DNA from 3 places in the Microbacterium sp. 22303 genome. Region 1 is predicted to be linked to each of the others. Evidence: riboswitches for the same ligand, from Rfam matches in the RefSeq annotation. Region 1 holds a riboswitch; each other region holds the start of a gene.
What was found. A riboswitch is a leader RNA that binds a small molecule or an ion and turns the genes downstream of it on or off. The one in region 1 is predicted to bind thiamine pyrophosphate.
Positions count from the first base shown of each region.

Region 1 (10,278 bases):
TCAAGCAGCCGCTGGAGGGTCCGGACTGCACGCTCGAGGACGCCCTCGCCGCGATCGACTACGCCGTCCCCGCGCTCGAGGTGCTGAACTCGCACATCGAGCTCGACGGCCGCACGATCGTCGACACGATCAGCGACAACGCCGCCTACGGTGCGATGGTGCTCGGAACCGTGCACAAGCGCCCCGACGAGATCGACCTGCGCTGGGTGCCCGGCGTGCTCTCGCGCAACGGCGAGATCGAGGAGACCGGCGTCGCCGCCGGAGTCCTGGGCCACCCCGCCACCGGCGTCGCCTGGCTGGCGAACAAGTTCCACCAGCACGGCGCGCGTCTGGAGGCAGGAGAGATCATCCTGGCAGGATCGTTCACGCGCCCGATGTGGGTGGCGCGCGGCGACGAGGTGCTGTGCGACTACGGACCGATGGGAACGATCGAATGCCGCTTCGTCTGAATCCGACCTTCCGCGAGCACCTGGCCTCCTCGGACCGCGCGCTGATCGGCATCTGGGCGTGCACCGGCAGTCCTCTCGTCACCGAGATCGCCGCCGGATCCGGACTGGACTGGCTGCTGATCGACGGAGAGCACTCGGCCAACACGCTCGACTCGCTCCAGACGCAGCTGCAGGCTGCTGCCGCCTACCCGATCACGCCGCTCGTGCGCGTGCCGTGGAACGACCCGGTGATCATCAAGCAGGTGCTCGACCTGGGCGCGCAGAACATCATCGTCCCCATGGTCTCCTCCGCCGATGAGGCCCGCGCCGCGGTCGCGGCCACCAGGTACCCGCCCGCGGGCGTCCGCGGCGTCGGATCCGCCCTGGCCCGCAGCGCCCGCTGGAACCGCGTCGCGGGCTACCTCGGCGACGCAGCGCAGCACGTGTCCCTGACCGTGCAGATCGAGACCACGGCGGGCGTGGACGCGGCCGCCGAGATCGCCGCCGTCGACGGCGTGGACGCCGTGTTCGTCGGCCCCTCGGATCTGGCGGCGTCGATGGGGCTGCTCGGACAGCAGACGCACCCCGACGTCGTCGCCGCGGTCGAGCACGTGTTCCGTGCGGTGGCCGCAGCCGGAAAGCCGGTCGGGGTGAACGCGTTCGACCCGGTCGCCGCCGATGCATACATCGCCGCGGGTGCCGCGTTCGTCGCCGTCGGGGCAGACGTGGCTCTGCTCGCCCGCGCCTCCGAGGCCCTCGCGACCCGCTTCCTCCCGGCCCCGGAGGCGGGCCCCGCCGCCAGCTACTGACCCGATCCGTTTCAAAGCGGAACGCCCCAGGCCGCCATACCGCCGGCGAGGTTGCGCAGCGGGGTGCCTTCCGGAGCGGTCGATCGCAGCGCGTCGATCGCACGGGCCGAGCGGATCCCGGACTGACAGGTGACGACGATGTCGCGTCCGTCCGCGGCGGCCTCGCCCAGCCCCGCGGCGAGCGCAGGCCAGCCGTCGGCGAGGATGCGGCCGAGCGGCACATGCAAGGATCCCGGGATCGACGCCGCCGCCCGCTCCGTGGACGTGCGCACGTCGACCACGACGAGACCGCCCGCCCCGGCGCGCAGGCGCACGCCCACCTCGCCCGCGGAGATGTCCTCGAGGCGATCCTCCGGCAGCGCCGCCGCCGCGCGACACGCATCTGCGACCGCCTCGAGCCCGGTCGCTCGCGGGCGGTCCGGATCCGCCGCGAAACGCAGCTCGTCCCATCTCGCAGTGAGCGCGTCGTACCGGGCGAGCCGTCCGACGAGCGGCTCGCCGATCCCGCAGACGAGCTTGAGGGCCTCCACGGCCATCGCCGATCCGACCACGCCGCAGAGCGCGCCGAACACGCCTCCGGTCGCGCAGTCGAGGGACTCGTCATCGGGAAGCTCGGGGAACAGATCCCGGAGCATCGGCCCGCGACCGGGCCAGAACACGCTCATCTGGCCGGCGAAGCGCAGGATCCCGGCCCACACCACGGGGGTGCCGGTGAGCTCCGCCGCGTCGTTGCAGAGGTACCGGGTGGCGAAGTTGTCGCTGCCGTCGAGCACGAGATCGTGCGCCGCGAAGAGCGCCAGCACATTGTCCGGACCGAGCCGTTCGACCCGTGCGACCACCTGCACCACGGCGTCCCGAGCCGCCACGGCTTCCCGCGCCGATTCGGCCTTGGGGCGACCGACATCGCTCTCGGTGTGCAGCACCTGTCGCTGCAGGTTGGTGCGCTCCACCCGGTCGTCGTCGACCACGGTGATCCGGCCGATGCCGGCCGCGGCGAGGTACTGGATCGCGGGGGCGCCCAATCCGCCGGCGCCGATCACCAGCACGCGGGCGGCGGCGATGCGGCGCTGCCCTTCCACGCCGACCCCCGGGAGGGCGAGGTGCCGGGCGAACCGCGCGGCCCGCGCCGGAGGCAATTCGGGGCCTGGCTCCACCAGGGGTGGCAGCGCAGCCGGCCCAACCGCATCAGCCGACCCGACCACATCGTCCGCGACGGCGGCGCCGACGGCGGCCGGCGTCACAGGTCCGCCTCCGACGGGCGGCGTGCGATGAGCCCCTCGGCGCCGGACGAGGCGAGGGCGAGCGGTCGCTTCGGGATCCGCCCCGCCGCGCGCGCCAGCCGCCCCGCCTCGACGGCGGCGCGCATCGCCCTCGCCATCGCCGCGGGGTCGTGCGCGCGGGTGACGGCGCTCGCGAGCAGCACCGCGTCCACGCCGAGCTCCATGGCCAACGCGGCGTCCGACGCGGTGCCGACCCCGGCGTCGAGCACGATCGGCACCCCCGCGCGGTCCACGATCGTCGCGATGTTGTGCGGGTTCAGGATGCCCAGACCGCTGCCGATCGGCGACCCGGCGGGCATCACCGCGGCGACGCCCACGTCTTCCAGACGGCGAGCCAGTGCGGGGTCGTCGTTCGTGTAGGCGAACACGCGGAAACCATCGGCGGCGAGCTCCTCCGCGGCCCGGAACAGCTCCACCGGATCCGGCAGCAGCGTCTCCTCGTCGGCGATCACCTCGAGCTTGACCCAATCGGTCTCGAGCGCGTCGCGGGCCAGCTGCGCGGTCAGCACGGCGTCGCGGGCGGTGTAGCAGCCGGCGGTGTTCGGCAGGGCGCGCACGCCCAGCCGCTCCAGCAGCGCGAACACGGAGTCGCGTCCCTCCGGGGAGAACCGGCGGATCGCGACGGTGGTGATCTCGGTGCCCGAGGCCAGGAGCGCCTGCTCCAGCAGTGCGAGGCTGGTCGCGCCTCCCGTCCCCATGATGAGACGGGAGGAGAACCGCTCCCCCGCGACGAGGAACGGATCCGTCTCCGCGGGCAGGTCCGCAGCGAGGTCGGGACGCGCGCGGGTGGTGTCGATCGCGGTCATGACGGTCAGCCGCCCTGCACCGCGGTGACGACCTCGACCTCGTCGCCATCGGCGAGAGTGCGCACGGACCAGCCGGTGCGAGGCACGACGGAGCCGGCGATCGCCGCGGCGACGCCGAGACGTCCGCCGTCGGCGCGCGCGCCGTCGGCGCGGAGCTCGCGCCCGGTGACCTGCGCCACCAGGTCGAGCAGAGACGATCCGGCCGCGACGGCACGCGGGGCGCCGTTCAGCCGGATCGTGGGGGCAATGGAGGTGTCGGTCATCATCGGCCTTTCTTCGGAGGATGCGGGATACGCGGGAGGGGACCTGCAGAGGCACCGGCGAGGCGCGGGGCGCCGAGTGCACGGCGAGGTCCGGGCGCACGACGGACGAGGTGTTCAGGCGACGCTGAGAGCAGAGGCGACGGTGGCATCCGCCACGCCGGTGCCGCCGAAGCGGAACGGATCCAGCGCCGCCGAGAAGGCCGGGGCGACATCTCGCCCTTCGACCAGGTCCGCACCGAGCTCAGCGGCCAACGGCGTCAGCAGCACGCCATGCCGGTCGAACCCGGTGGCGACGACCAGCCCGGGCGCGACACGGCCGAGCAGCGGCACCGCGTCGGGGCTGCCCGGGCGAGCCCGAGCGAGAACCTCGACGACCTCGCACTCCGCGATGCCGGGCACGATCCGCTCCGCGTCGCGCAGCAGCGCGAGCACGCCACCGGCCTGCACTCCCTCGACGCCGCCCTCGCGCACGGTGGCGCCGAGCACGAGCTCGCCGTCCTCGCGGGGCACGAGGTACACGGCGGAGCCCCGCACCAGCCCGCGGACCGTGTGGGTGAGCAGCGGGCGGATCCCGTCCGGCACCCGCAGGCGCAGGATGTCGCCCCACACCGGACGCAGCGGCAGCCGCGGCACTCCGCCGATCCGCGCCGCCCCCAGGCCCGCGGCCACGAGCACCTCGTCGGCGGGCGCCCGTTCGCCGGACGCGGATCGCACTCCGGTCGCACGCCCGGAGCCGGCCTCCCGTTCGACGGCGGCCACCGCCTCCAGACGCACCCGCGAGCCGAGCTCGGCGAGCAGCGCGGCAGTGACCCGGCGAGGGTCGACCTGATGGTCCTCGGAGACGAGCAGTCCCCCGGACACGGCCGGGGCGAGCGCGGGCTCGAGCTCCCGCGCCTCCGATCCGGTGATCCGCCGCACGGCGCCGCCACCCAGCGCGGCGAGCTCTGCGAGCGTCGCCCGGTCGGCGGCGTCGACGCCGAGCGCCAGAGTGGCGGTACGGCGGTGGCCCGTGCCGAGCCCGGTGCGCTCCTCGAGTGCGCTGACGAAGGCCGGGTAGCGCGCCGCCGCCTCTGCCAGCAGCGGATGCAGGACGTCCTGGCCCCAGGTGAGCTCGGTGGTCGGAGCGAGCATTCCCGCGGCGGCGCGGCTCGCCCCCGCGGCGGGGAGAGGGTCGAACACGGTCACCTCGTGACCGCGGCGAAGCAGTTCGGAAGCGCTGGCGAGGCCGATGATCCCGGCGCCGACGACGATGATGCGCATGGCTGTGCCCTTTCCTACGACGGTATGACCCGTATCAGGTTCAGCGGTCGGCACGTGGCCCTCTCAGCCCCTCTGGGCTCCCGCGGACCCCTCCACCCTAGGGGGTCGTGACGACGGTGATGCACCGATGCCGCCTCCGTGACGGCGCGACTGGCGCATTCATAGGCCTGCGCGGCAGGATGAGGGCATGACGTTCCCCGCCCTCGCGCCCCTCGCCGACCGCGCCGCGCTGTTCGCCGCCCTCCGCCAGGACCAGCTGGTCACCGCGACCGCCGCCCTGGGCGAGCACCGCTGGGACGTCGACCTTGCAGCGGGCACCCTCACCTTCACGTCGGAGACCGATCCGAGCCGCCAGCTCGTCGCGCGGGCATCGCTCGTCGCCACGATCGCCCCGGGACCCCGTTCGCTGATGTGGGCCTGGGCGCACCCGCAGGGCGGATCCGATCCGTCCGTCGCCGGCCTCCGCGACTACGGCACGACCTATTCGATCGATGCGCTGTCCAATCCGGAGCTGCCGTTCCCGGCCGAGATCGACGCGGACCTGGACGGCTGGATCGCCGGCGCCGCGCATCAGGTCGGCGCGATCGCCGAGGAGATCACCGGACGCTCGCCGTACTACTCCGCCCCGGTCGGCAGCGGCACGCGCGCCGTGTTCCTGCTGGACGCAGCCCTTCCGCCGCTCACGGTCGCCGACGCCGTCGTCGCCCTGCCTCGGATCCTGTCCGAGCTGACGCTCTCCGACGCGCGCTCCTCCGTGTGGGATCTGGCCCGGCTCGCCGGCTGGAACATGCAGTGGGCCGATGAGGCGTACTCGGCGGCGGTCGTCAGCGATGCGAGCGGCAGCGCCACGTTCCGCTTCGACGAGTACGCCCGGATCGCGGGCATCGAGTCGCAGCTCGGGCAGGCCCCGCAGGCCTGATCCGGGCGCTGCGAAGCACCCGGAGATGCGTTCGGCCTCGCGCGTCGCGGTGGCCCTCGCGGTCACCGTCGCCGCGCTGCTGCTGTCCGCCGCCCCGGCCTGGGCGCATGTGACAACGGTCGCGTATGCCGACCTCACCGCGACCGGCCCGAGCGATGTCCGGGTCGAGTTCGACCTCCAGTACGAGCTGCTCAGCGCGTCCGCCGCCAAGGCGCAGGACGACCCCGCGCTCTTCGCCACTGCCGTCGAGCACCCTCGGCCGGGCGCGGAGAACCAGGTGCTCGCCGACCACGCCGCCGCCATCCTCGCGTACACCACGAAACGATTCACCGTTGCGGTCGACGGCGGCTCGGTCTGTGCACCGCATCCTGACGTCCCCGCGGTGTTCCACACCAGGGACGCGACCGATTACGCCCGTTTCGGGATCCGCTATGCGTGCGCGGCCGGCCACGGCGGCGCGTTGGTCGTGCACAGCACGCTGTTCCCCGACGCCGAGGGCATGGTCAGGGACACCAAGACGATCGTGACGTACGCGATCGACGGCCGCAGCGGCAGCGCCGCCCTCGACGCCGCGCACCCGCAGTTCTCGACGGCGCAGCCCTGGACCGCGCGCTTCGCCGAGTTCTTCCTGCTCGGCGCCGAGCACCTGCTGACCGGGATCGACCACATCCTGTTCCTCATCGCGCTCATCATCAGCTCGCGCCGGCTGCGCGACGTGGTCCTCGCCGCGACCTGCTTCACCCTCGCGCACTCGATCACGCTGCTGCTCGCCGCGCTCGGGCTCGTGCACATCGGTGCGAATCTGGTCGAGCCCGCCATCGCGCTGTCGATCGCCGCCGTCGCGGGCTGGCATCTCTGGGAGGAGCGGCTCCGACGCGCGGCGCGACGACGAGGCGAGCCGGCGCCGCCGCCGTCCCGCTCGGCCTCGCTCGTGCGACTCGGGATCGTGTTCGGTTTCGGCCTCGTGCACGGGCTCGGCTTCGCGACCGCGCTGAAGATCGACGAGCCGTGGTCCTGGACGCTGCTGTGGTCGCTGCTCGTGTTCAACCTGGGCATCGAGGCGGTGCAGCTGGCCGTCATCCTCGTGGTCTTCCCGCCGCTCCTGCTGCTGCGCCGCCGCATGCCCCGCACGGCGACCGTGCTGGGCATCGTCGTCACCGCCGTGGTGCTCCTGTTCGGCCTGCTCTGGTTCGCGATGCGGGTCCTCGGCCTGCCGGGAACCCCCTGAGCCGCCGAGGGCGACGCCGTCAGCGGCCGAGCCGCTGACGCGCTGTGTTCCTCCCCGCACCGACGGGCCCGTGGGCCGTGGCCGCGGCGAGCCCGAAGAGCGGCATGTCGGCGTAGATCGCCTCCATCTCCCCCGCCGGGACCTGGTAGGTCTCGTGCCAGACCCCGACACTGCCGGATCCGAGCAGCGTGCGCATGAAGTCGCGCCAGGGCTGCAGGTGCGGAGCGTCGCGATCCGCGGCGAAGCGCTGCAGGTGCTCCGGGCTCTCCCAGTACGAGAGCAGGATCGTCGTACGGCCCAGCCAGCTCTCGCAGCCGAGCATGCCTGTCTCCGGATGCTGCGCGAGATGGCGGAGCATCTTCGGCATCTGCCGCGCCACGCGCTGCACGCGGCCCAGCTGCCACCACTTGTTCGCACGCATCCCGATCACGAAGACCGTGATGTCACTGCGATCCACGACGGCCGTGTACCGGCCGGGAAAGACCTGCCGACCCATCATCGCTCCTTTCGAACGTTGTTATAGAACGTCGTTACAGAACGACGTTACGGTAGAGTCGCGTCCATGGCAAGACCCATCACCCACGATGCGAACCTGCGTTCCCGGCTCATCGAGGTCGCCTCGGCGATGATCGACCGCGACGGGCCTGAGCGCTTCTCCGTGCGCGAGGCGGCGCTCAGCGCAGAGACCTCGACCTCCGCCGTCTACACCTTGTTCGGCAGCAAGGCGGACCTGATCACCGCCGTGATCGCGGACTCGTTCGCGTCGTTCGCGCAGGCGCAGCACGAAGCGGAGGCCGGCGGCCTGCGAGCCCTCGGCGAGGCGTATCGGGCCTGGGCGCTGCAGCACCCCGATCGCTACCGGCTCATGTTCAGCGGCGCGATCGCCGGGGCCGCCCACGGCGCGACGGACGGCGGCAGCGGTCCGGACCCGGATCCGGAGCTGGACGCCCTCCTTCCCCTCGCACGCACGCTCACGGGGGTCGGCCGTGTCGATGAGGGGGTCGATCTGCGCAGCACTCTCGCGGTGTGGGCGCAGGTGCACGGTGCGGTCAGTCTCGAACTGGCCGGCGTCGCACCGCCGTGGATCGACGCCGACGCCGTCTACGCGTCCGTGCTCGACACGATCGCCGCGGTGCACCCGGGGCGCTGACGCACTCGCGCCGAGCCGGCCGGGCCGGGCCGCCCGAAACCGGCTGAGCAGAGCCGGGCATCCGCCCCACCCCTGCCCATCCGACCCGCGCAGCGGGCCCCGGACCCGATTCCGTGACAGTCTGGACGCATGAGGAATCTGATCGTGCGGTTCGCGTCGCTCTACGTCTTCAACGTGGTCGTGCTGCTCGTCATCGGGTGGCTGACACCCGCCAGAGTCGGCCTGCATGCGCTCTGGGCATCGGTGATCCTGACCCTGGCGGCACTCTTCCTCAAGCCGCTGCTGCAGAGGGTCGCGTCGTCGATGTCCGCCGGCGGCACCAAGGTCGTGCAGTACCTGGCCGTATTCGTGGTCGAGTTCGTCATCTGGCTGCTCACCGTCTGGCTGAGCGGCGTGCGCGCAGGCAACGTCTGGGGCTGGATCCTGCCGCCGCTGATCCTTCTGGTCGGCTGGGTGGTCTACGACCAGGTCGACGATGCACTGACACGCAAGACCGGCGAGCTGTATGACGCCGCCGGGGCGAAGATCGCCGGATCCCGCTCCGCATCCGCGTCCGAGACGGCTTCGGCTCCCTCCGCCGCGTCCTCCCAGGCGACCGCGGCGGCACGCGGGGAGCTCCAGGACGGCCTCACGCCCGAGCAGCGCCGCATGCTCGACGAGCTCGGCTGAGCCCGCGACCCGCAGACGGAACGGGCGGATCCGACCTGTCGTCGGATCCGCCCGTTCGTCGTCGGTGCGCGTGCGCCGGGGCGCTCAGCCCGCGGTGCGCTCCGCCGCCTCGACCACGTTCGTCATGAGCAGGGCGACCGTCATCGGGCCGACCCCGCCGGGGTTCGGCGAGATCCAGCCGGCCACCTCGGCGACCGCGGGCTCCACGTCTCCGTAGACCTTGTTCTTGCCGGTCTCCGGATCCGTCTCGCGCGTCACGCCCACGTCGAGCACCGCGGCGCCCGGCTTGACGTCTTCCGCCCGGATGAGGTGCTTGACTCCGGCGCCCGCGACGATCACGTCCGCCTCGCGCAGGTACGGCGACATGTCCGGCGTGCCCGTGTGCACCTGGGTGACGGTGGCGTTGATGTCGCGACGCGTGAGCAGCAGCCCCATCGGACGCCCGATCGTGACGCCACGGCCGACGACCACCACATGCTTGCCCTTGAGGTCGTAGTCGTTGCGCAGCAGCAGCTCGATCACGCCGCGCGGCGTGCACGGCAGTGGCGTGCGGATGGGCGCGTTCACGTTGAGCACGAGCCGGCCGAGGTTCGTCGGGTGCAGCCCGTCGGCGTCCTTGGCCGGGTCGATCCGCTCCAGGATCGCGTCGGTGTCGAGGTGCTTCGGCAGGGGCAGCTGCACGATGTAGCCGTGGCAGGACGGATCCGCGTTGAGCTCATCGATGACGGCCTCGACCTCGGCCTGCGTGGCGTCGGCGGGCAGCTCGCGCTGGATCGAGTTCATCCCGATCGCCTCGGACTGCTTGTGCTTCATCCCCACGTACAGCTGCGAGGCCGGGTCGGCCCCGACCAGCACCGTGCCGATGCCGGGAACGATGCCGCGCTCCGCGAGCGCGGCGACCCGCTCGGCCAGCTCCGCCTTGATCTCGGCCGAGGCCGCCTTGCCGTCGAGGATCCGAGCCGTCACTGCACGAGGTCCGGGTAGAGCGGGAAGGCGCCGGCGAGCGCGTCCACGCGGGCGCGCAGCGACTCGACGTCGGCGCCCGGCTGCAGCGCGAGCGCGATCACGTCGGCGACCTCGGTGAACTCGGCGTCGCCGAAGCCGCGGGTCGCGAGCGCGGGCGTGCCGATGCGCAGGCCCGAGGTGACCATCGGCGGACGCGGGTCGTTCGGGACGGCGTTGCGGTTCACCGTGATGTGGATGTCGTGCAGCAGATCCTCGGCCTGCTTGCCGTCGATCTCGGCGTCGCGCAGGTCGACCAGCACGAGGTGCACGTCGGTTCCGCCTGAGCGGACAGCGATGCCCGCGTCCTTCACATCCTGCTGCGAGAGGCGGTCGGCGATGATCGCCGCGCCCCGCAGCACGCGCTCCTGGCGCTCCTTGAACTCCGGGGTGCCGGCGATCTTGAACGCGGTCGCCTTCGCGGCGATCACGTGCATGAGCGGGCCGCCCTGCTGGCCCGGGAA
Region 1 is NZ_JBQEOQ010000003.1:320,955-331,232, forward strand. It holds gene ACTJI8_RS10985 (2-keto-4-pentenoate hydratase) at 1-449, shown strand, start outside; gene ACTJI8_RS10990 (HpcH/HpaI aldolase family protein) at 434-1,237, shown strand; gene ACTJI8_RS10995 (ThiF family adenylyltransferase) at 1,249-2,478, opposite strand; gene ACTJI8_RS11000 (thiazole synthase) at 2,475-3,215, opposite strand; gene thiS (sulfur carrier protein ThiS) at 3,329-3,589, opposite strand; gene thiO (glycine oxidase ThiO) at 3,701-4,846, opposite strand; TPP riboswitch at 4,840-4,940, opposite strand; gene ACTJI8_RS11015 (DUF6882 domain-containing protein) at 5,034-5,765, shown strand; gene ACTJI8_RS11020 (HupE/UreJ family protein) at 5,791-6,993, shown strand; gene ACTJI8_RS11025 (DUF4188 domain-containing protein) at 7,013-7,492, opposite strand; gene ACTJI8_RS11030 (TetR/AcrR family transcriptional regulator) at 7,556-8,143, shown strand; gene ACTJI8_RS11035 (hypothetical protein) at 8,273-8,812, shown strand; gene ACTJI8_RS11040 (bifunctional methylenetetrahydrofolate dehydrogenase/methenyltetrahydrofolate cyclohydrolase) at 8,897-9,778, opposite strand; gene glyA (serine hydroxymethyltransferase) at 9,775-10,278, opposite strand, start outside.

Region 2 (10,278 bases), on a different contig from region 1:
ACGGTGCCGATGCGCGTGAGCAATTCCCGCGACGACCACGAGATCGGATCCGTCCCCGAGGCGTCCGCGTGCAGGGCCGCAGTGGCGCGCACCCGTCCGCGCTGGGGCGGGATGAGACCGGCGAGGGTGAGCCCGAGCGTGGACTTGCCTGCGCCGTTCGGACCCGTGATCCCGAGCACCTCGCCGGCGCGGACCACGAGGTCGAACGGTCCGGCGACCGGGATCCCCTTCGCGCGGCCGACCACGAGACCGTCGGCGCGGAGCAGTTCCTCGCCGCCGTCGCCGCCCGCGCCGCGCTCGCCGCCCGCGCCACCCGGACCACGGCATGGCAGTCCGGAGACGGGTCCGGTGGGCGCCTCCGGTGACGGCGACGGCGCGCGGACCAGCGCTCTGGCCCGCGCCGCGACGTCGATGCCCGGCACCCACACGCCCATCGCGGCGAGCTCGTCGGCACGCTGCTCCAGCACGGCGCGCGGGTCGCCATCCGCGATCACGACCGTCGTGTCGTCCGTCGTGCCGAGCACGATCACGCGATCGACGAGGTCGATCCACACGTCGATGCGATGCTCGATCACCACCAGGGTCGCCCCGGTGGCGTCCAGCGCCGAGCCGACCGCGCGACGCACCTCGGCGACGCCGGCGGGATCCAGGTTCGCCGTCGGCTCATCGAGCAGGATCGCCCCCGGACGCATCGCGAGCACGCCGGCGAGCGCGAGCCGCTGCTTCTGCCCGCCGGACAGCGCCGAGGTCGGCCGATCGAGGGGCAGGTCCAGCCCGACGGCGGCGAGGGCTGCGTCCACACGCGGCCAGATCTCCGCCCGCGGAACTCCGAGGTTCTCGCACGCGAAGGCGACGTCGTCGCCCACGCGAGCCAGGATCGTCTGCGTGTCCGGATCCTGAAGCACCATCCCCACCCTGCCGCGGGCGCGGTCCGCCGGGACCCCGTCGACGAGCAGCGCTCCCTCGGCCTCGCCCTCGTCGGCGCCGCCGAGCACGCCGCCGAGGCCCTGCAGGAGGGTCGACTTGCCCGATCCGGAAGCGCCGAGCAGCAGCACGCGCTCCCCCGGCTCGATCTGAACGGAGGCGTGACGGATCGCCCAGCGACGCCGAGTGGCGTAGCGCCAGCCCCAGCCGTGCGCTTCGAGCCGCGCGGGCGTTCCTGGCCGTGCCGCGCTCACACCCGCGCAGCCGCGGAACGCCCGGAGGCGAAGCGGCTGAGGGCGCCCGTCGCGGCGAGGCCCCGCGTGATGAGCCACCCGCCGAGGCCCGCGACGATCAGGCCCGACACCGTGGCGGAGATCAGCGCGACCGTGATGAACAGGGTCCCGGATCCGGGGTACCACAGGATCAGGTCGTTGATGCCGCAGGCGAGACCGGCGGCGGCTCCCGCGAGCAGCGCGACGGGCAGCCGCCACGAGGCGTACAGGAAGACCAGGAACACGAGTTCGGCGCCGAGGCCCTGCACGAGCCCCGACACGATCGTCAGCGGGCCCCACTGGTTGCCGACGAGCGACTCGATCACCGCGGCGACGAGCTCGGTGTACAGCGCCGCACCGGGCTTGCGGATGATGAGACCGCCGAGCACTCCGGCGAGCAGCCACGGGCCGGCGAGCAGTTCCTGCAGACCGGGAAGCAGCGGGGTGAGCAGGGCGCTCGGCCCCACGTGGACGATGTCCCACAGCAGGAAGACGCCGGCGCACGCGACGGCGATCACGCTGGCGACGACGATGTCGACGACGCGCCAGCGCCAGAGTCCCGGACGGCCGAGGCCCCGGCTCTGCGTGCTGTCTGCGTTCGTCTCGGACGCGCGGACGGATGTGTGCATCATGGAAACTCCTCCCTGCGCCGGCATGATCCGGATCAGGTTCGACGGTCGAAGCGCGATTCGCTCCCTCTCAGCCCGGCTCGCCGGACTCCCGTGGTGATCCGCCCATTCTAGCGCCGTGAGGAAGCGGCGGCGACCGCCTCGTCGTGGTGCGACGCAGCCCATCCCCTGCGCTGTCGCCGGATGCCCTCGGTCCGCGCGGAGGGTCATCCTGCGGCGGTGGAGAGCGGGCGGATCGCCCTGACCGCGTCACGATCGCCCCGGCCTCCCGGACCGCCCGAACGCGCAGGATACCCGCTGTTGACAGGGGCGCCCGATACGGTAGGGGGGTGAACAATGACGACGGTCCGGGGGCCGCCCAGGTCGATCCGGAGATCGTCGACACCGACGCACTCGATGCAGAGGGCACCGAAACGGAGATCGACGAGACCGCGGTCGAGCCGGCTGGACTGTTCTCGACGACGCCGGAGCGGAGCGGATCCGCGTCGCTGTTCCCCGCGCAGGACGTCCCTCCCGCCGCACCGCTGTTCCCCGCACCCGAGTCGACCCCCTCCGCATCGCTGTTCGGAGGAGCGACGGATGCGGTTCCCTCCGGGTCGGCTGCGACCTCTGAGTCGGCGGTCGCCGAGAAGGATCCGGCCATCGAGATCGCACCGCCCGCCCTGTCGGCACCGGCCGTAACGTCGGCGCCGGCCGTAACGTCGGAGTCGACGCCGCCCGCGCTGCCGGAGGATCCGATCGTCGAGCCGACGCCCCTCGTCCCCGCCATCGGCGCAGGTCGGACCGCCGTTACCGAACCAGCCTCCGTGCCGCAGGCAGCCGCCGGCACCGATGCCGACCGGACCCCCGTCGCCCCCGTGCGACCGCTGCCCTCCGCAGGGCTGGTCCGCGGCCCCGACCGTACCCCGACCGCCGCTCTCACCTGGGTGGACGTGGCCCGGGTGGGCGCCGGTACGGCCGCCGCGACGGCTCCCTCCCGGTCATTGCTCGACGACGCCCCGCACCGAACCCTCGTCCGGCCCGGCGTGCTGCTGCCGTTCGTCGGAGTGCTCGCCGTGATCGTGGCGTACGGCGCCACGACCGCGCTCTGGCCGCTGAACGCCGTGCAGCCCGTCGCCTCCGCGGTCGAGTTCCAGCCGGCCGCCGCCCCTGCGGCGGCTGCGGCCTGGCCTGCCACGGGCAGCGCCGCCGTGGGCGTCGAGGGCATCGGCGCGATCGCCTCGGCCGAGCAGCAGGTACCGATGGCCAGCATCACGAAGCTGGTGACCGTGCTCGTCTCGCTCGACAAGCTTCCGCTCAAGCCCGGCGAGCAGGGTCCTTCGTTCGCATTCACCCAGGCCGACAGCGACGACTACCTGAGTTACCTGAGGCAGGATCAGTCCGCGCTCGACGTGCCTGTGGACGGATCCCTCACCCAGTACCAGCTCTACGAGGGGATCCTGCTCGGCTCCGCGAACAACTACGCCGACCGGCTCGCCCGCGAGGTCTGGGGTACGGAGGAGAACTACGCCGCCGCCGCCAACCAATGGCTGAGCCAGCACGACCTCGGCGACATCACGGTCGTCACGCCCTCCGGTTTCGACTTCGGCAACGTCGCAACCCCGCGCGCGCTCATCCAGCTCGGCCAGATCGCCGAGAAGAACCCGGTGATCGCCGGGATCGTGAAGCAGAAGAGCGTCGAACTACCCGGCGCGGGCGTCGTGAAGAACACCAACGGCCTCATCGACGACGCCGGCATCGTCGGCATCAAGACCGGCACGATCGGCGATGGGGACGACACTCGCTACAACCTGCTCTCGGCAAAGGACGTCTCCGACAGCGACACCATCGTGCGAATCTACGTCGCCGCCCTCGGGCAGGACAGCGATCAGGGCCGGGTCGATGCCTCACGAGCCCTGTACGCCGGCATCGAGGCGGCGCTGAAGGACCAGCCGCAGACCGTCGGCAAGGGTGCGACGCTGGGCACCGTCGACACGGCGTGGGGCGAGACCACCCAGGTCGTCGCGGCCGAAGACGGCCGGGTCGTGCTGTGGAACGGCGCCTCGGCCACCGCGACCACCAAGTTCTCGCTCGGTGACCAGTGGAAGGCCGGCGAGAAGGCGGGAACGCTCAGCCTGAAGGGTCCGCTGGATTCCGCCTCGGTGCCGCTGGAACTGCGCACCGCCCTGCACGGCCCCAGCCTCTGGTGGCGCCTCACCCATCCACTCGAGCTGTTCGGACTCACGAAGTAGGGATCCCGGATCCGACCGGCAACGGTCGTTGGGCGAGTATGACCCTGTCGCAGCCGGTCGGTCCGGGTCGCGTTGGATCCGCTCAGGTCGCACTGGATCCGCTCAGGTCGCACTGGATCCGCTCAGGTCGCACTTTCTGCTCTGAAACCGGCCTCGGCAGAGCAGAAAGTGCGACCTGAACACACGGGCGCGGGCCCGCCGCTGCGACGGCTGAGACTACGGCCGCGCCCCGCCGCGACCCCGAATCCGCCCTCGACTGAGACTTCGACTGAGACTTCGGCAGCACCCGTCCCTGCCGCTGACCCCGGCCCCGACGCCAACCCCGGTGCACGGCGCACAATGTACGGCGCAATCCGGCAACGCGAAAGCGCCGCCGCCCTGCGAACAGGACGACGGCGCTCTCATCGAGGGGGACGGTTCAGACCCGGTCGTCGCCGAACTCGATCGACGGGCCGTCCGGCCGCTCGGCCGATTCGATGACCCGCTCGGCCACAGCGACAGGAGCGGTCCCCGCCCCGGCGACGGCGGCCCCGCCGGCCTCGGCCCCTTCGACAAGCTCAGGGACCGACGCGACGGATCCGTCGGTCGGCACCGTGACGGTTCCGGTGACGAGAGCCTGGTCGGCATCGGTATCGCTCGCGGCCTGCTCGAACTGCGACTGGTACAGCCGCCAGTACGCGCCCTCGGCCGCGATGAGCTCCTCGTGCGTGCCCTTCTCCACGATGTCGCCGTGCTCCATCACCAGGATGAGGTCGGCGTCGCGGATCGTGGACAGACGGTGCGCGATCACGAACGACGTGCGCCCATGCCGCAGCGCCGCCATCGCGTGCTGCAGCAGCAGCTCGGTGCGGGTGTCGACGGCCGACGTGGCCTCGTCCAGGATGAGGATCGACGGCTGTGCGACGAACGCGCGCGCGATCGTGATCAGCTGACGCTCACCGGCCGAGACGTTCGAGGCGTCCTCGTCGAGCTTCGTCTCGTAGCCCTCGGGGAGGGCGTGCACGAAGCGGTCGACGTAGGTCGCCTTGGCGGCGTCGATGACCTCGTCGTCGGTCGCGGTCGAGCGTCCGTAGCGGATGTTCTCCCGGATCGTGCCCGCGAACAGCCACGGATCCTGCAGCACCATGCCGGTGCGGGAGCGCAGGTCGGAACGCTCCATCTGGGCGATGTCCTGCCCGTCGAGCAGGATCCGACCGCCGCTGAGCTCGTAGAACCGCATGATGAGGTTCACCAGTGTGGTCTTGCCCGCGCCGGTCGGGCCGACGATCGCGACCGTCTGACCCGGCTCCACCTGGAACGACAGATCCGTGATGAGCGGGCGGTCCTCGGTGTACGAGAACGCGACGTGCTCGAACTCGATGACGCCCTTGCCGTCGGTGACGGTCGGTGCGTCCTCGGTGTCGGGATCCTGCTCCTCCGCATCCAGCAGCTCGAAGACGCGCTCAGCCGAGGCCGTGCCGGACTGCACGACCGCCGCCATGCCGCCCAGCTCGCTGAGCGGCTGGGTGAACTGCTGCGAGTACTGGATGAACGCCTGCACGTCGCCGAGCCGCAGCTGACCGCTGGCGACCATGAGGCCGCCGAGCACGGCGAGGCCGACGTAGGTCAGGCTGCCGATGAAGGTCATGGCCGGCATCATCAGCCCGGACAGGAACTGGGCCTTGAACGCGGCCTGGTAGAGCTCCTCGTTCTCGACCTGGAACTTGTCCAGCGCGTCCTTCTCGCGGCCGAACACCTTGACCAGCGCGTGACCGGAGAAGGCCTCCTCGACGCGCGCGTTCAGGCGGCCGACCTTCTTCCACTGGATCCCGAACGCCTTCTGCGAACGCGGTCCGATGACGCCGAAGATCACGGCCATGAGCGGCAGCGCCACGAGGGCGACGAGGGCCAGCTGCCAGGAGATCGAGAACATCATGATCAGGACGCCGACCACGGTGAGCACCGACGTGAGCGCGCCGGACAGCGATTGCTGCATGGTCTGCGTGATGTTGTCGATGTCGTTCGTGACGCGGGAGATCAGCTCTCCGCGCTGCACCTTGTCGAAGTACGACAGCGGCAGGCGGTTGATCTTCGCCTCGACATCCTCACGCAGGCGCCACATCGTGCGCACCATGATGACGTTGATGACGTACCCCTGGATCCAGCTCAGCAGAGCGGATCCGACGTAGATCGCGAGCACCGCGGTGATCACCCAGCGCAACTGCTCGAAGTCGATCCCGTCGCCGACCCTGAACGGCCCGAACGCGGCCACCATGTCCGCGAACTGGTTCTGCTTCGCGGCGCGCAGCTGCTCGACCACCTGCGCCTGGGACATGCCCTCCGGGAAGCCGGGGAAGCCGTTCTGCGGTTTGGCGAGCTGCAGAGAGGTGAAGCCCTCGTAGATGATGTTGGTCGCGTTGCCGAGCACCTTCGGTGCGGCCACGGCGAGCACGACGCCGAGCGCTCCGAAGATCGAGACCAGCACGAACCATACAGCGCTGGGCTTGAGCAGCCCGATCATCCGCTTGAAGCTCGGGCCGAACTGGTTCGCCTTGCCCGGGGCGGGCCCGTCGAACATCCCGCCGCCCTGCTGGCGCGCCTTCTCGGCCTGCTCGGCCTCCAGCTTCTCGGCGTCGGTCATCTCGACGGTCGCCGTCGATCCGCCGGCGTACTTCGCCCGGCGTTGCGCCATGCGCTCGGCGCGTGCGGCCTTCTTGTCCACGCCCTCGGTCCCTGAGCTTGTCGAAGGGCTCATGCGTCCACCCCCAGCTGCGACTCGACGATCTCTCTATAGGTGTCGCTCGTCTCGAGCAGTTGCTCGTGCGTGCCCGCGGCCACCATCGTCCCGCCCTCCAGCACGACGATGCGGTCGGCATCGGTGATGGTCGAGACGCGCTGCGCGACCACGATCTTGGTCACGTGCGGCAGCTCGCGCCACAGCGCCTGGCGCAGCCGGGCGTCGGTGGTCAGGTCGAGCGCCGAGAACGAGTCGTCGAAGACGAGGATCTCGGGCTGGTGGACGATCGCGCGAGCGATCGCGAGCCGCTGGCGCTGACCGCCGGACACGTTCGTTCCGCCCTGGGCGATGGTCGAGTCCAGCCCGTCGGGCATCTCCGAGACGAAGTCCTTCGCCTGCGCGATCTCGAGCGCGGCCCACAGTTCCTCGTCGGTCGCCTCCTCACGCCCGTAGCGCAGGTTGGACGCGATCGTCCCGCTGAACAGGAACGGGCGCTGCGGCACGAGTCCGATGCTCTTCCACAACGCGTCGACATCGGCCTTGCGCACGTCGGTGCCGCCGACGACGACGGCGCCCCCCGTGACGTCGAACAGTCGAGGGATCAGCGAGATCAGCGTGGTCTTGCCCGCGCCGGTGGATCCGACGATCGCGACGGTCTCACCGGGCTCCGCCGCGAAGCTGATCCCGTGCAGCACCGGCGACTCGGCGCCCGGGTACGTGAAGGAGACGTCGTCGAAGGCAACGGATCCCGGCACCGGGAACGACGTCACGCCGTTCTCCGGTCGCGTCATGCTCTGCTCGGCGTCGAGCACCTCGCCGACGCGCTCTGCGGACACCGCGGCGCGCGGGATCATCATCGCCATGAAGCTGGACATGATGATGCCGAACATGATCTGGCCGACGTACTGCATGAAGGCGAACAACGTGCCGACCTCGACCGTGCCGTTGTTCACCTCGACGCCGCCGAACCAGATCACGCCCACGATCGTCACGTTCATGATCAGCATGAACAGCGGGAAGAGCAGCACGAACAGCGAGCCGACGTTGCGGCCGACGACCATGATGTCGGTGTTGGCGCCGCGGAAGCGCTCCTCCTCGATGCGCTCGCGCACGAACGCGCGCACGACGCGCACGCCGGTGAGCTGCTCGCGCATGATCCGGTTGACGTTGTCGAGCTTGCCCTGGTAGCTGCGGAACAGCGGGACCATGCGGCCGATGATGATGCCGGCCACGATCAGCAGGGCGGGCACGGAGATGGCGATGACCCAGCTCAGCTGGAGGCTGGTCTGCAGGGCGTAGATGATGCCGCCGATCGCGAGCAGCGGCGCGGTCACGAACATCGTCGAGCCCATCATCGCCAGCATCTGCACCTGCTGCACGTCGTTCGTATTGCGGGTGATCAGCGATCCGGCGCCGAACTGCGAGACCTCGCGCTCGGAGAAGCCGCTGACGCGGGCGAACACGTCGGCGCGGAGGTCGCGACCCATGCTCATCGCCGCGCGCGCGGCGAAGTAGGTCGCGATCACGGAGGCGATGATCTGCCCGAGCGAGACGGCGAGCATGAACCCGCCGTGCGACCAGATGTAGGCGGTGTCGGCGTTGGCGACGCCCTTGTCGATGATGTCGGCGTTGAGGCGCGGCAGGGACAGCGAGGCATACGCGCTCGCGAACTGGAACACCAGCACACCAAGCAGCAGCCACTTGTAGCGCTTGAGATAGCGGAAGAGGATCTTTCCGAGCACGGGCGGACTTTCCTTGTGGGAGCGGACTTCCCCAGGGGAAGCGGAATGAGTCGAGAAACGACCACGAAACACCCTGCCACGCGGCACGGACATTCACATCCCCCTTGAGGAGGATCGACTCAGATCTTCGCTGAGGGCGAAACGAATCCCTGCTCGCGTGGAGATTTTCGGATCCGGTTAAGAAACCCGGGCGCCCGGAGAAGCGCGCGTCAGCTCCAGAGCGGGACCGGGGTAACGTAGTCGCGCGCCTCGGCACCGGCATCGGGGGCGAGGTCGGTGAGGGTCTGCGGATCCCAGTGCGGATTGCGGTCCTTGTCGACCAGCTGAGCGCGGATCCCCTCGACGAGGTCGGGGTGGTGGTGCACGAACCACAGCACCCGTCGGTACTCCCCCGCCAGCGCGTCGCGCACGGAGTCCATCACGCGGGCCTCGCGCACGGCGTCCAGCGTCACGACGAGCGCGGTCGGCGCGAGGGACTCGAGCAGGTCTGCGGTGTCGGCGGGGGTAGGGCCTTCGCCCGGGACGGCCGCGTCGCCCTGCCCGGCATCCGCGAGCGCCCGGAGGCGCGCGATGATCTCCGGCACCGTCTCGGCGGAGAACGCCTCGTCGATCCACGCCTGCTGCGCGGACAGCGGTGACGGATCCGGCGTCTCGTCGAACAGCATCACGATCTCGCTCGGCCCGGTCGGATCCGCCCGGTGTGCGAGCGCGTCGCGCAGCGCGTCCAGCCGCTCGGACGGGACCCAGAAGTCGGCGAACCCCGCGTAGAGCGCCTCGGAGCCGTTCATCGTCCCCGCCGTGAGGGCCAGGAACTCGCCGAGCCGGCCAGGGGCGCGGCCGAGCAGCCAGGTGCCGCCGACGTCGGGCGTGAAGCCGATCTTCACCTCGGGCATCGCGAGCTGCGAGCGCTCGGTGACCACGCGGATCGCCGCATGCCCTGCGACGCCGATGCCGCCGCCCATCGTGATGCCGTCGGCGATCGCGACGACGGGCTTCGGGTATTCGGCGATCGCGGCGTTCATCGCGTACTCCTCGCGGAAGAACTCCACCGTGTCCGCGCTGCGTCCCGCGGTGATCTGGCGATGCAGCTCGCGCACATCGCCGCCCGCGCACAGGCCGCGCTCCCCTGCTCCGTCGATGTAGACGATCTCGATGTCGCTGTCGTCGCGCCAGGCATCGAGCGCTGCGTGCACCGCGCGGATCATCCCGACGTTGAGGGCGTTGAGCGCGCGCGGCCGGTTCAGCGTGATCCAGCCCAGCGCTCCCTCGGTGCGCACGAGCACCTCGGCGTCTGCGGCGGCGGATCCCTGGGCGTCTTCGACGGTGCTCACGGATGCCACGTTACCGCGCACGGCGCTCCGTCCGAAGTGCCGACGACCGGGTGGACAGAGCACGAGCATGCCTCCGCATCGCGGGCGCGGCGGCCCCCGCATTGGGCGGAATGCCCCGGATCAACCTGCGTTTTCCCTCCCCATCCGGCAGGATAGAGGGGTACTGCTGTATCTATGAGAGGCCGCGGATGACCGACGGACAAGTGCTCGAGTTCTCGCATGCGACGAAGCGCTTCGGCGTTCTCACCGCTGTCGACGACCTCTCCGCCCGTATCGAGCCCGGCGCGGTGACCGCGTTCCTCGGGCCCAACGGCGCCGGCAAGACGACCTCACTGCGGATGATGATCGGGCAGATCCGTCCGACCACGGGCACCGCCACCATCGGCGGCGTCGCCCACTCCGAGCTGCGCCACCCGCTGCGCACGATCGGATC
Region 2 is NZ_JBQEOQ010000005.1:233,621-243,898, forward strand. It holds gene ACTJI8_RS15405 (ABC transporter ATP-binding protein) at 1-1,178, opposite strand, end outside; gene ACTJI8_RS15410 (ECF transporter S component) at 1,175-1,825, opposite strand; TPP riboswitch at 1,821-1,930, opposite strand; gene ACTJI8_RS15415 (D-alanyl-D-alanine carboxypeptidase) at 2,155-4,056, shown strand; gene ACTJI8_RS15420 (ABC transporter ATP-binding protein) at 4,475-6,676, opposite strand; gene ACTJI8_RS15425 (ABC transporter ATP-binding protein) at 6,787-8,514, opposite strand; gene ACTJI8_RS15430 (enoyl-CoA hydratase/isomerase family protein) at 8,724-9,845, opposite strand; gene ACTJI8_RS15435 (ATP-binding cassette domain-containing protein) at 10,034-10,278, shown strand, end outside.
Region 2: it holds a riboswitch for thiamine pyrophosphate, as region 1 does, so the genes downstream of both, ACTJI8_RS15410 (ECF transporter S component) here and thiO (glycine oxidase ThiO) in region 1, are expected to answer to the same signal.

Region 3 (10,278 bases), on a different contig from region 1:
CAGATCTTCGTGCTCGACGTCGCCGGGGGCGGGGATGTCGCGCGCAAGGGCGGCCCGGGGATCGCCCGCGCCGACCTGCTCGTGGTGAACAAGACCGACCTCGCCCCGTACGTCGGCGTCGACGTGGCGCAGATGGTGCATGACGCGTCGGACGCCCGGGATGGCAGAGAGGTGCTCGCGCTCTCGCGCACCGACCCGGACTCCGTGGCGCGGCTCAAGGGCTGGGTCCTGGATATGCTCGCCGCGTACCGCTCCGGCGCGCATGAGCCCCAGGATCCGGGCCCGATGGCGCCGCATTTCCACGCCGACGACAGCGAGGCCGGCGGGTACGTGCACAGCCACGATGACGGTGCGGTGCACGTGCACGCGCACGCGGAATCCCGGTGACGGACGCCGTCACCGCATCGATCACGGTCGTCCAGGTCGCAGCCGGTGCCGATCGTGCCCGCGTCGTGCTGCGCTCCGGCGCGATCGCCGCACGCATCCTCGAACGCCGGCCGCGCTACGCCCGCGTCGGGCTCGTCGCCGCGGGAGCGCTCCTGCTCGGGGGCGATGCCGTCGACCTGCGCATCTCGGTCGGCGCGGACTGCACGCTCGAGCTGGAGGACATCGGCGGCACCGTCGCCTATGACGGTGAGGGCAGACGCGCCTCGTGGACGGCGCGCATCGAGATCGGCGACCGCGGGATCTGCACGTGGCACGGCCAGCCCTTCGTCATCGCCGACGGCGCCGACGTCGACCGTCGCACGGACGCGGAGCTCGGCGACGGTGCGGCGCTGCTGCTGCGCGAGACGCTCATCCTGGGCCGTGTCGGGGAGCGCGGGGGCGCGATCCGGGCGCGCACGGGGGTCACGGTGCAGGGCGCGCCCGTGCTGATCGAGCACCTGGACGTGGACGGGCGCTTCCCGATCCCCGGAGTCCTCGGTGCCGACCGCGTGCTCGACAGCGTGGTCCTGATCGGGCGTGAGTCCGCGGAGCAGGATCCCCCCTGGCGCACGAGCGGGATGGCTGTGCTGCGCCCCGAGCGCGGTGGGCTGGTGGTGCGATCGGTCGTCGACGCTGCCCATCTCGGCGATCTCGCGACCGGGTGGGGCGCGCTGCGGGAGGAGCTGATCCATGAGGCCTAGCCCGACCGCGTACGTCGTCGCTGCGCTGCACGTTCTCGGATGGGGTGCGCTGCTGCTGTCCGCGGGATCTCCGCTCGGCATCGGGCTGGGGGTCACCGCGTATCTGCTCGGACTCCGGCACGCGTTCGACGCCGACCACATCGCCGCGATCGACAACACGACGCGGCAGCTCCTCGCGCGCGGACGCCCGGCACGGGGCGTGGGCCTGTGGTTCTCCCTCGGCCACGCGAGCGTCGTCTCAGTCCTCTGTGTGCTGCTGGCGTTCGGCGTCGGCGCGCTCGCCGCGGGAATCTCGGATCCGGACTCGCCGCTGCAGGTCTGGACGGGAGTCATCGGTCCGGTCGTGTCGGGCGTCTTCCTGCTCGTCATCGCGGGGGCGAACATCCTCGCCCTGCGCCGCCGTCGCCGGCCCGGCGATCATCGGCACGGCGGTCCCGCATGGGCGCTGGTGGGCCGGCTCAACGCCGTGATCGACCGGCCGTCGCGGATGTACGTCGTGGGGCTGCTGTTCGGTCTGGGCTTCGACACGGCGACGGAGATCGGTCTGCTGGCCCTCGCGGGCTCCGCAGCGTCCCGTGCCGTGCCGTGGTGGATGATCCTGATCCTCCCGGTGCTGTTCGCCGCGGGCATGTCGCTGCTGGACTCCGCTCAGGGGGCGATGTCGCGGCGCGCATACTCGTGGGGCTCGACCGGACGCGAGCGGGCGATGCGGCGCTACGACCTGCTGGTGACGGGCGTGTCGATCGTCGTCGCGCTCGTGATCGGCGTCGCCGAGCTCGCGGGGGTGGCGCTGCGGAGCCTGCCGCACCCGAGTGGCTTCGCGCGCGCCGTGGGCGAGCTCGATCTGAACGCGCTCGGGTTCGTCCTGACCGGGCTGCTGATCGTCTTCTGGGCGGCCGCCGCGGCGTGGGCCGGCGTCGTGAACGGGCAGCGGTCCGCAGAGCGGTCCCCGCTGGACTGACCGCGCCTTCGCCGCGCGCGAGGCGTGCCAGGCGAAGGCGCCTGGCTAGACTGGCCCGCAGTGACACGGGGTGCCGCATCCGCGGCTGAGATCACACCCGTCGAACCTGATCTAGGTCGTACTAGCGAAGGGATGTCGCGATGAACGCGCGTCTGGAATTGTCGTCCGAGTCCACGGTGGAATCCGCCGCGGACCTTCTCACGCAGCTGCGGGCGGAGCCCCCGCTCGTGCAGTGCATCACGAATTCGGTCGTGACCGGCTTCACGGCGAACGTGCTGCTCGCGCTCGGCGCGGCTCCCGCGATGGTGGACATCACGGGCGAGGCCGGCATGTTCGCCGCGATCTCGTCCGGGCTCCTGGTGAACCTCGGCACGCCCACGCCCGAGCAGCGCTCGGCGAGCCTCGAGGCCATCGGCGGTGCGCGCACGGCGGGGACGCCGTGGGTGCTGGATCCGGTCGCGGTCGGCGCGCTGCCGGTGCGCACCGCGCTGGCGCAGGACCTGCTCGCGCTGCGTCCCACCCTCATCCGCGGCAACGCGTCGGAGATCCTCGCCCTCGCCGGCCGCAGCCAGGGCGGGCGCGGCATGGATGCCCTGGACGGCACCGAGGCGGCGGCCGACGCGGCCCGCGAACTGGCCCGGAGCACCGGCGGAGCGGTGGCCGTATCGGGCCCCGTCGACCTCCTCGTCGACGCCGAGCACGAGATCCGGATCGCGAACGGCGATGCCCTGCTCACCCGTGTCACAGGGGGCGGCTGCGCGCTGGGTGCGGTGATGGCCGCCTTCCTCGGGGCTGCGCGGCAGACCGGCGACAGCCCTCTGGTCGCCGCCTCTGCGGCCACCCTCGTCTACACGCTGGCCGCCGAGGACGCCGCCTCCCGATCCGACGGTCCCGGATCCTTCGCCGTCGCCCTGCTCGACGCGCTCGCGGCGATCCGGCCGGAGTCCCTCACGGCGCGCGCACGCGTCGAGGCCGTGGCGATCGAGACGGCCGAGGCCACGGCATGACGCTCGCAGACGTCGCCACCGCGCCGCGCCCCGCCGGCACCCGCGAGGCGACCTCGCGGCGAAGGCTGACGGCGGAAGACCTTGCGCTCTACCTCGTCACGGACCCCGTGCTGAGCGGTGCACGCGGAGTGCCCGCCGTGGTCGACGCCGCCGTGGCGGGCGGTGTCCGGATCGTGCAGCTGCGCGACAAGGACGCCGATGACGCCGCGATCGTGGAGCAGCTCGTCGAGCTCTCCGAGGTCATCGCGGGGCGGGCGCTGCTCGTCGTCGATGATCGGCTCGACGCCGTCGTGGAGGCGCGGCGCCGCGGCGCGCGCGTGGACGGCATCCACATCGGCCAGTCGGACGTGTCGCCCCTCGTCGCCCGTTCGGTGCTCGGCCCCGATGCGATCGTCGGCCTCACGGCGAACCAGCCGGCGCACCTCGAAGCCGCGACGGCGCTGCCGGCCGGCACCGTCGACTACCTGGGTGTGGGAGTGATCCACCCCACGACCACCAAGCGCAACCACCCGCCGGAGCTGGGCGTGGCCGGATTCGCCGCGTTCGCCGTGGCCAGCTCGTTGCCGTGCGTCGCGATCGGCGGCATCGGCCGTGAGGATGTGGCCGCCCTGCGTGCGGCGGGCGCGGCCGGCGTCGCCGTGGTGTCCGCATTGTGCGCGGCCCCGGATCCTCGGGACGCGGCGCGCACGCTGCTGCGGGCCTGGGGTGCGGGCGGCGTGCCGCGGGTGCTCTCGATCGCCGGCAGCGACCCCTCCGGGGGCGCGGGAATCCAGGCGGATCTCAAGGCGATCGCCGCGAACGGCGGTTACGGCATGGCCGCGATCACCGCTCTGACGGCGCAGAACACCCGCGGCGTCCGGGCCGTGCACGTCCCGCCCGCCTCATTCCTGCGCGCCCAGCTCGACGCGATCGGCGACGACGTGCGGGTCGACGCCGTGAAGATCGGAATGCTCGCAGAGGCCGCGGTCATCGCGGAGGTCGAATCGTGGCTGCGAGCGCACCGCCCGCCCACGGTCGTGCTGGATCCGGTCATGGTCGCCACCAGCGGGGACCGGCTGCTGGACACCGAAGCGGAGCAGGCCCTGCGCGCGCTGCTGCCGCTGGCCGACCTCCTCACTCCGAACCTCCCCGAACTGGCCGTCCTCGTACGGGAGCCTGCGGCGACGAGCTGGACGGGCGCCCTCGGCCAGGCGCAGCGGCTCGCGGCGGCGACCGGTGCGCTGGTGCTCGTGAAGGGCGGGCATCTCGGCGGCGACGAGGCGCCCGACGCGCTCGTCGGTCCCTCGGGGCCGGTACGCGAGTATCCCGGCTCCCGCATTCGCACCGCGAGCACCCACGGCACAGGATGCTCGCTCTCCGCCGGGCTCGCGACCCGCCGGGCTGCCGATCTCGACTGGCGCGATGCGGTGGCCGAGGTGCGGTCGTGGCTGCGCGAATCGATCGCCGCCGGCGCCGGGCTGCAGGTCGGATCCGGTCACGGTCCGATCAGCCACTTCGCCGGGCTGTGGCGGCGCGGGGGACTGGCCGCCGTCCCTGAGGCGGAGACCGTCGCCTCGGACTGGTGGGAGGCGATCGCGCCCATCCGGGACGCGATCGACGAGCTGCCGTTCCTGCGCCGGATGGTGGACGGATCCCTCTCGGCGGCCGCGTTCCGCTGGTATCTGGCGCAGGACGCGTTGTACCTGCGCGAGTACGCGCGCACCCTGGCCGAGGCGGCCCGCCTCGCGCCGACTCCTGAGGAGCAGGCGTTCTGGGCGCACTCGGCAGAGCAGGCGGTGATCGTGGAGCTGGAGCTGCACGCGAGCAGGATCTCTCCCGACGGGGTGGGGGCCGACACGTTCCGGGCCGAGCCCGCCCCGGCGACCGTCGCCTATCTCGACCACCTCCGCGGTGCCGCGTTCGATGCCGACTACGGCGTGCTGATCGCGGCCCTGCTGCCCTGCTTCTGGCTGTACTCCGATGTGGGCGCCAGACTGCACGCCGCTGCCAGCAGCGACCCGTCGCGCCCCTTCGCCGAGCACCCCTTCAAGGACTGGCTCGACGAGTACGCGGATCCGGGGTTCGCCGACGCGACGGCGAGGGCGATCCGGTTCGTCACCGCGCGCGCGGCCGCCGCGGATGCGGCCACGCGCGAGCGGATGCGGGTCGCGTTCGTGCGCTCGAGCGAGCACGAGCGGGCCTTCTTCGCCGCGCCCGCTCTCTGAGCGAGCGCAGCGCGACGGGTGGCGGCGGCCGGGTGTCGCCGCCACCCGCGACCGGGCTCGATGACGCGCGAAGGCGCCCTCGATTTGGAGGAGAGCGCCACCCCGCGCTATCGTCGCCGCATGCTTCCGGCTCCGCACACGACCACCCTCACGGGTGCGGTCGTGGTGCGTCGACGCCGTTCGGGCGACCGCCGACTCTAGGCGACCCCGCGCTCCCGCGTCGTTCGCGGTCGAGTGCCGGCGTCGCCGCCTCCGGCCCCGCATCGCACTCCTGTCCCGCGCCGTCTTCTTGGGCGTCGCCGGCAGACCCGACCGTTAAGGTGGAAGCATGACGTATTCCGTCGCCGTCTCCGGCGCATCCGGTTATGCGGGCGGCGAGATCCTTCGCCTGCTCGCGAACCATCCCGACGTCGAGATCCGCACCGTCACGGCGCACTCGAACGCCGGACAGAAGCTCTCCGAGCATCAGCCGCATCTGCGCTCGCTCGCGCACCTCACCCTGCAGGACACGACGCCGGAGATCCTCGCCGGCCACGACATCGTGTTCCTCGCCCTGCCGCACGGCCAGTCCGGTCAGTACACCGACGCCCTCGGCGAGGTCCCGCTCGTGATCGATGCGGGAGCCGACCACAGACTCACCTCCGAGGCCGCGTGGGACGCGTTCTACGGCGGGGACTTCCACGAGCCGTGGGCCTACGGCGTCCCCGAGTTGCCGGTGAACGGCGTCAAGCAGCGCGAGCACCTCCGCGGCGCCAGCCGCATCGCGGCCCCCGGCTGCAACGCGTCCACGGTGAGCCTGAGCCTCGCCCCCGGCGTCGCGGCGGGCGTGATCGACCCGTCCGACATCGTGACCGTGCTCGCCGTCGGCCCATCCGGTGCCGGCAAGAGCCTCAAGACCCATCTGCTGGGCAGTGAGATCCTCGGATCCGCCAATCCGTACGCCGTCGGCGGCACGCACCGGCACATCCCCGAGATCCGTCAGGCTCTCGCCGCCGCGTCGGGAGTGGCGCCCGAGGGGATCCGGATCTCGTTCACCCCGGTCATCGTGCCGATGGCCCGCGGGATCCTCGCGACCTCGACGGCCCCGATCGTCCCAGGCGCCACCGACGCGCAGATCCGCGAGGCCTGGCAGAGCGCCTATGGCGACGAGGTCTTCGTGCAGCTGCTGCCGGAGGGATCCGTCCCTCGCACCGCCGACGTGCTCGGCGCCAACACGGCGCTCATCGGCCTCGCGATCGATCGCGCCGCGAACCGCGTCGTCGTCGTCACCGCCGTCGACAACCTCGTCAAGGGCACGGCGGGAGCCGCCATCCAGTCCATGAACATCGCGCTCGGTCTCGCCGAGACCACGGCGCTCAGCATCAACGGAGTCGCCCCATGAGCGTGACCGCACCCCAGGGATTCGAGGCGGCCGGCGTCGTCGCGGGTCTCAAGTCCACCGGAAGGCCCGATGTGGCCCTCGTCGTGAACCGCGGCCCGCGGAAGGTCGGCGCCGCGGTGTTCACCAGCAACCGCGCCAAGGCGAACCCGATCATCTGGTCGCAGGAGGTGGTGAAGGACGGCGTCGTCGAGGCCGTCGTGCTGAACTCCGGTGGTGCGAACTGCTTCACGGGCCCGTTCGGGTTCCAGACCAGCCATCTCACGGCGGAGCGCGCCGCAGAGCTGCTGGGGGTGAGCGCCGGCGACGTGGTGGTCTGCTCCACCGGGCTGATCGGCACCGGGGACGAGGTCTTCCGCGGCAAGGTGCTCGCGGGCGTCGAGGCCGGCGTCGCGCAGCTGAGCGCCGACGGCGGACAGGCCGCCGCCGAGGCGATCATGACCACCGACACCGTCGCCAAGACGGTCGCGGTGAGCCGAGACGGCTGGACCATCGGCGGCATGGCGAAGGGCGCGGGCATGCTCGCTCCGGGTCTCGCGACGATGCTCGTGGTGCTCACGACCGATGCGGAGCTCGATGCGGCCGAGGCTCACGCCCTTCTGCGTCGCGCGACCGGCGCCACCTTCGACCGGCTCGACTCCGACGGGTGCATGTCCACGAACGACCAGGTGACGCTGCTCGCCAACGGCGCGAGCGGGATCCGGCCCGACCTGGACGACTTCGCGGCCGCGCTCACCGAGGTCTCGGACGAGCTGGCCCGCAAGCTGCAGGACGACGCCGAGGGCGCCAGCCACGCGATCTCGATCGAGGTCGTGCATGCCGCGAGCGAGCAGGACGCGGTCGAGGTGGGTCGCGCGGTCGCGCGCAACAACCTGTTCAAGGCGGCGATCTTCGGCAACGACCCGAACTGGGGGCGCGTGCTGGCCGCGATCGGCACCACCCGGGCCGCATTCGATCCCTACGACGTGGACGTCTGGATGAACGGGGTGCGGGTGTGCACCGCCGGCGGTCCCGACCGTCCGCGCGAGGAGGTCGATCTGGCCCCGCGCGCGACGCACGTACTGATCGATCTCAAGGTCGGCGAGGCCGCGGCGACGATCCGCACCAACGACCTCACGCACGACTACGTGCACGAGAACAGCGCGTACTCCTCATGAGCGATCTTCAGGACACCGCGCCCGAGGAGGCCGCGATCAAGGCGCAGACGCTGATCGAGTCGCTGCCCTGGCTGAAGAGGTACCGCGATCAGATCGTCGTCGTGAAGTACGGCGGCAACGCGATGATCAGCGACGAGCTGCAGGAGGCGTTCGCGCAGGACATCGCCTACCTCCGCTACGTCGGCGTGCAGCCGGTCGTCGTGCACGGCGGCGGACCGCAGATCTCCGACATGCTGGAGCGGCTCGAGATCCCCAGCGAGTTCAAGGGCGGCTACCGGGTCACCAACACCGAGGCGATCAGCGTCGTGCGGATGGTGCTCACCGGCCAGGTCAACCCTCAGCTCGTCTCGAAGATCAACTCGCACGGACCGATCGCCACGGGTCTGAGTGGAGAGGACGCCGGGCTCTTCGGCGGACGTCGCCGCGGCGTGATCATCGACGGCGAAGAGGTCGACCTCGGCCGCGTCGGCGACGTCGTACAGGTGGATCCGACGCCGGTCCATGACCATCTGGCCGCGGGACGGGTGCCGGTCGTCTCCAGCATCGCCCCGGATCTGGACCATCCTGGTCAGTCGCTGAACGTGAACGCGGACGCGGCGGCGGCGGCGCTGGCGACCGCGCTCGGCGCGGTCAAGCTCGTGATCCTCACCGACGTCGCTGGACTCTACGCCGACTGGCCGAACCGCGACTCGCTCGTCTCGCACCTGACCACGACGGAGCTGAAGACCATGCTCCCGTCGCTCGAGTCGGGCATGATCCCGAAGATGACCGCGTGCCTGGAGGCCGTGGAATCGGGCGTGCATGCGGCGGCCATCATCGACGGACGGGTGCCGCACTCGGTGCTCGTCGAACTGTTCACCAGCAAGGGAATCGGAACGGAGGTGGTGGCGGGATGACCTCGCACGCCGCACAGACATCGGCACAGGCCTGGCACGGCGCGGCCGACCGCGACCTGATCCTGAACGCGGGCCCGCGGTTCGAGCTGCTCGTCCGCGGCGAGGGGTCGCACCTGTGGGACGGCGAGGGGCGACGCTACCTCGACTTCCTCGCGGGGATCGCGGTCACCGCCCTCGGGCATGCCCACCCCGTCTTCGTCGAGGCGGTCTCGCGCCAGGCCGCCACCCTCGCGCACGTGTCGAACTACTTCGCCACTCCTCCGCAGCTCGAGCTCGCGGCCCGGCTGAAGCGTCTCGCCGGTACCGGCGACGCGGGGAGGGTGTTCTTCGGGAACTCCGGCACGGAGGCCAACGAAGCGGCGTTCAAGCTCGCGCGCCTGCACGGTTTGTCTTCGGACCGGGGCACCGAGCGCCCACGGATCCTGTCCCTCGACAACGCGTTCCACGGCCGCACGATCGGCGCGCTCGCGCTGACCGCGAAGGCGTCCATGCGTGACCCGTTCCAGCCGCTGCCCGGGGGAGTGGAGCACATCCCCGCCACGATCGAGGCGCTCGAGGCGGCGATGGACGATCGCGTCGCGGCACTGTTCGTCGAGCCGATCCAGGGCGAGGCCGGCGTGCTCGAGCTGCCGGAGGGCTACCTCCGTGCCGCGCGCGAGCTCACCGCGAAGCACGGCGCGCTGCTCATCGTGGACGAGATCCAGACCGGCGCCGGCCGCACGGGCGACTGGTTCGCGTTCCAGCACGAGGGGATCGTGCCCGACGCGATCACCCTCGCGAAGGGCATCGGCGGCGGCTTCCCGATCGGCGCGCTCGTCGCGTTCGGGGACGCGGCGGCTCTGCTGCAGCCGGGCTCGCACGGCTCCACCTTCGGCGGCAACCCGCTCGCCACCGCGGTCAGCAACGCCGTGCTCGAGGAGATCGAGCAGGCGGGCCTCGTGCAGAATGCGCGCGAACGCGGTGCCCAGCTGCGCGAGGTCGTCGAGGGGATCGGATCCCCGCTCGTCGCCGGTGTGCGCGGCCGCGGTCTGCTCATCGGCGTGGCGCTGGCCGCTCCCGTCGCGGGCGACGTCGTCGCCGCGGCGCAGCGTCTCGGCCTCGTCATCAACGCCGCGAACCCGTCCTCGGTGCGGATCGCTCCGGCGCTCACGATCGGCGACGCCGAGATCGCCGAGTTCACCGACCTGTTCACCGCCGCCCTCGCCGAGGTCGCGGCCACCGCTCTCACGGAGACGAACGCATGACCCGCCACCTGCTGCGCGACGACGACCTGACCACGGCCGAGCAGACCGAGATCCTCGATCTCGCCCTCGAGCTGAAGAAGGATCGCTGGGCCGACAAGACGCTCGCCGGTCCGCAGACGGTCGCGGTGATCTTCGACAAGTCCTCGACCCGCACGCGGGTGTCGTTCGCGGTCGGCATCGCGGATCTGGGCGGATCCCCGCTGATCATCTCGACCGCGAACAGCCAGCTCGGCGGCAAGGAGACTCCGGCGGACACGGCCAGGGTGCTCGAGCGTCAGGTCGCCGCGATCGTGTGGCGCACCTA
Region 3 is NZ_JBQEOQ010000006.1:2,279-12,556, reverse strand. It holds gene ureG (urease accessory protein UreG) at 1-387, shown strand, start outside; gene ACTJI8_RS16120 (urease accessory protein UreD) at 384-1,127, shown strand; gene ACTJI8_RS16115 (HoxN/HupN/NixA family nickel/cobalt transporter) at 1,117-2,088, shown strand; TPP riboswitch at 2,145-2,238, shown strand; gene thiM (hydroxyethylthiazole kinase) at 2,229-3,095, shown strand; gene ACTJI8_RS16105 (bifunctional hydroxymethylpyrimidine kinase/phosphomethylpyrimidine kinase) at 3,092-5,299, shown strand; gene argC (N-acetyl-gamma-glutamyl-phosphate reductase) at 5,628-6,680, shown strand; gene argJ (bifunctional glutamate N-acetyltransferase/amino-acid acetyltransferase ArgJ) at 6,677-7,834, shown strand; gene argB (acetylglutamate kinase) at 7,831-8,730, shown strand; gene ACTJI8_RS16085 (acetylornithine transaminase) at 8,727-9,974, shown strand; gene argF (ornithine carbamoyltransferase) at 9,971-10,278, shown strand, end outside.
Region 3: it holds a riboswitch for thiamine pyrophosphate, as region 1 does, so the genes downstream of both, thiM (hydroxyethylthiazole kinase) here and thiO (glycine oxidase ThiO) in region 1, are expected to answer to the same signal.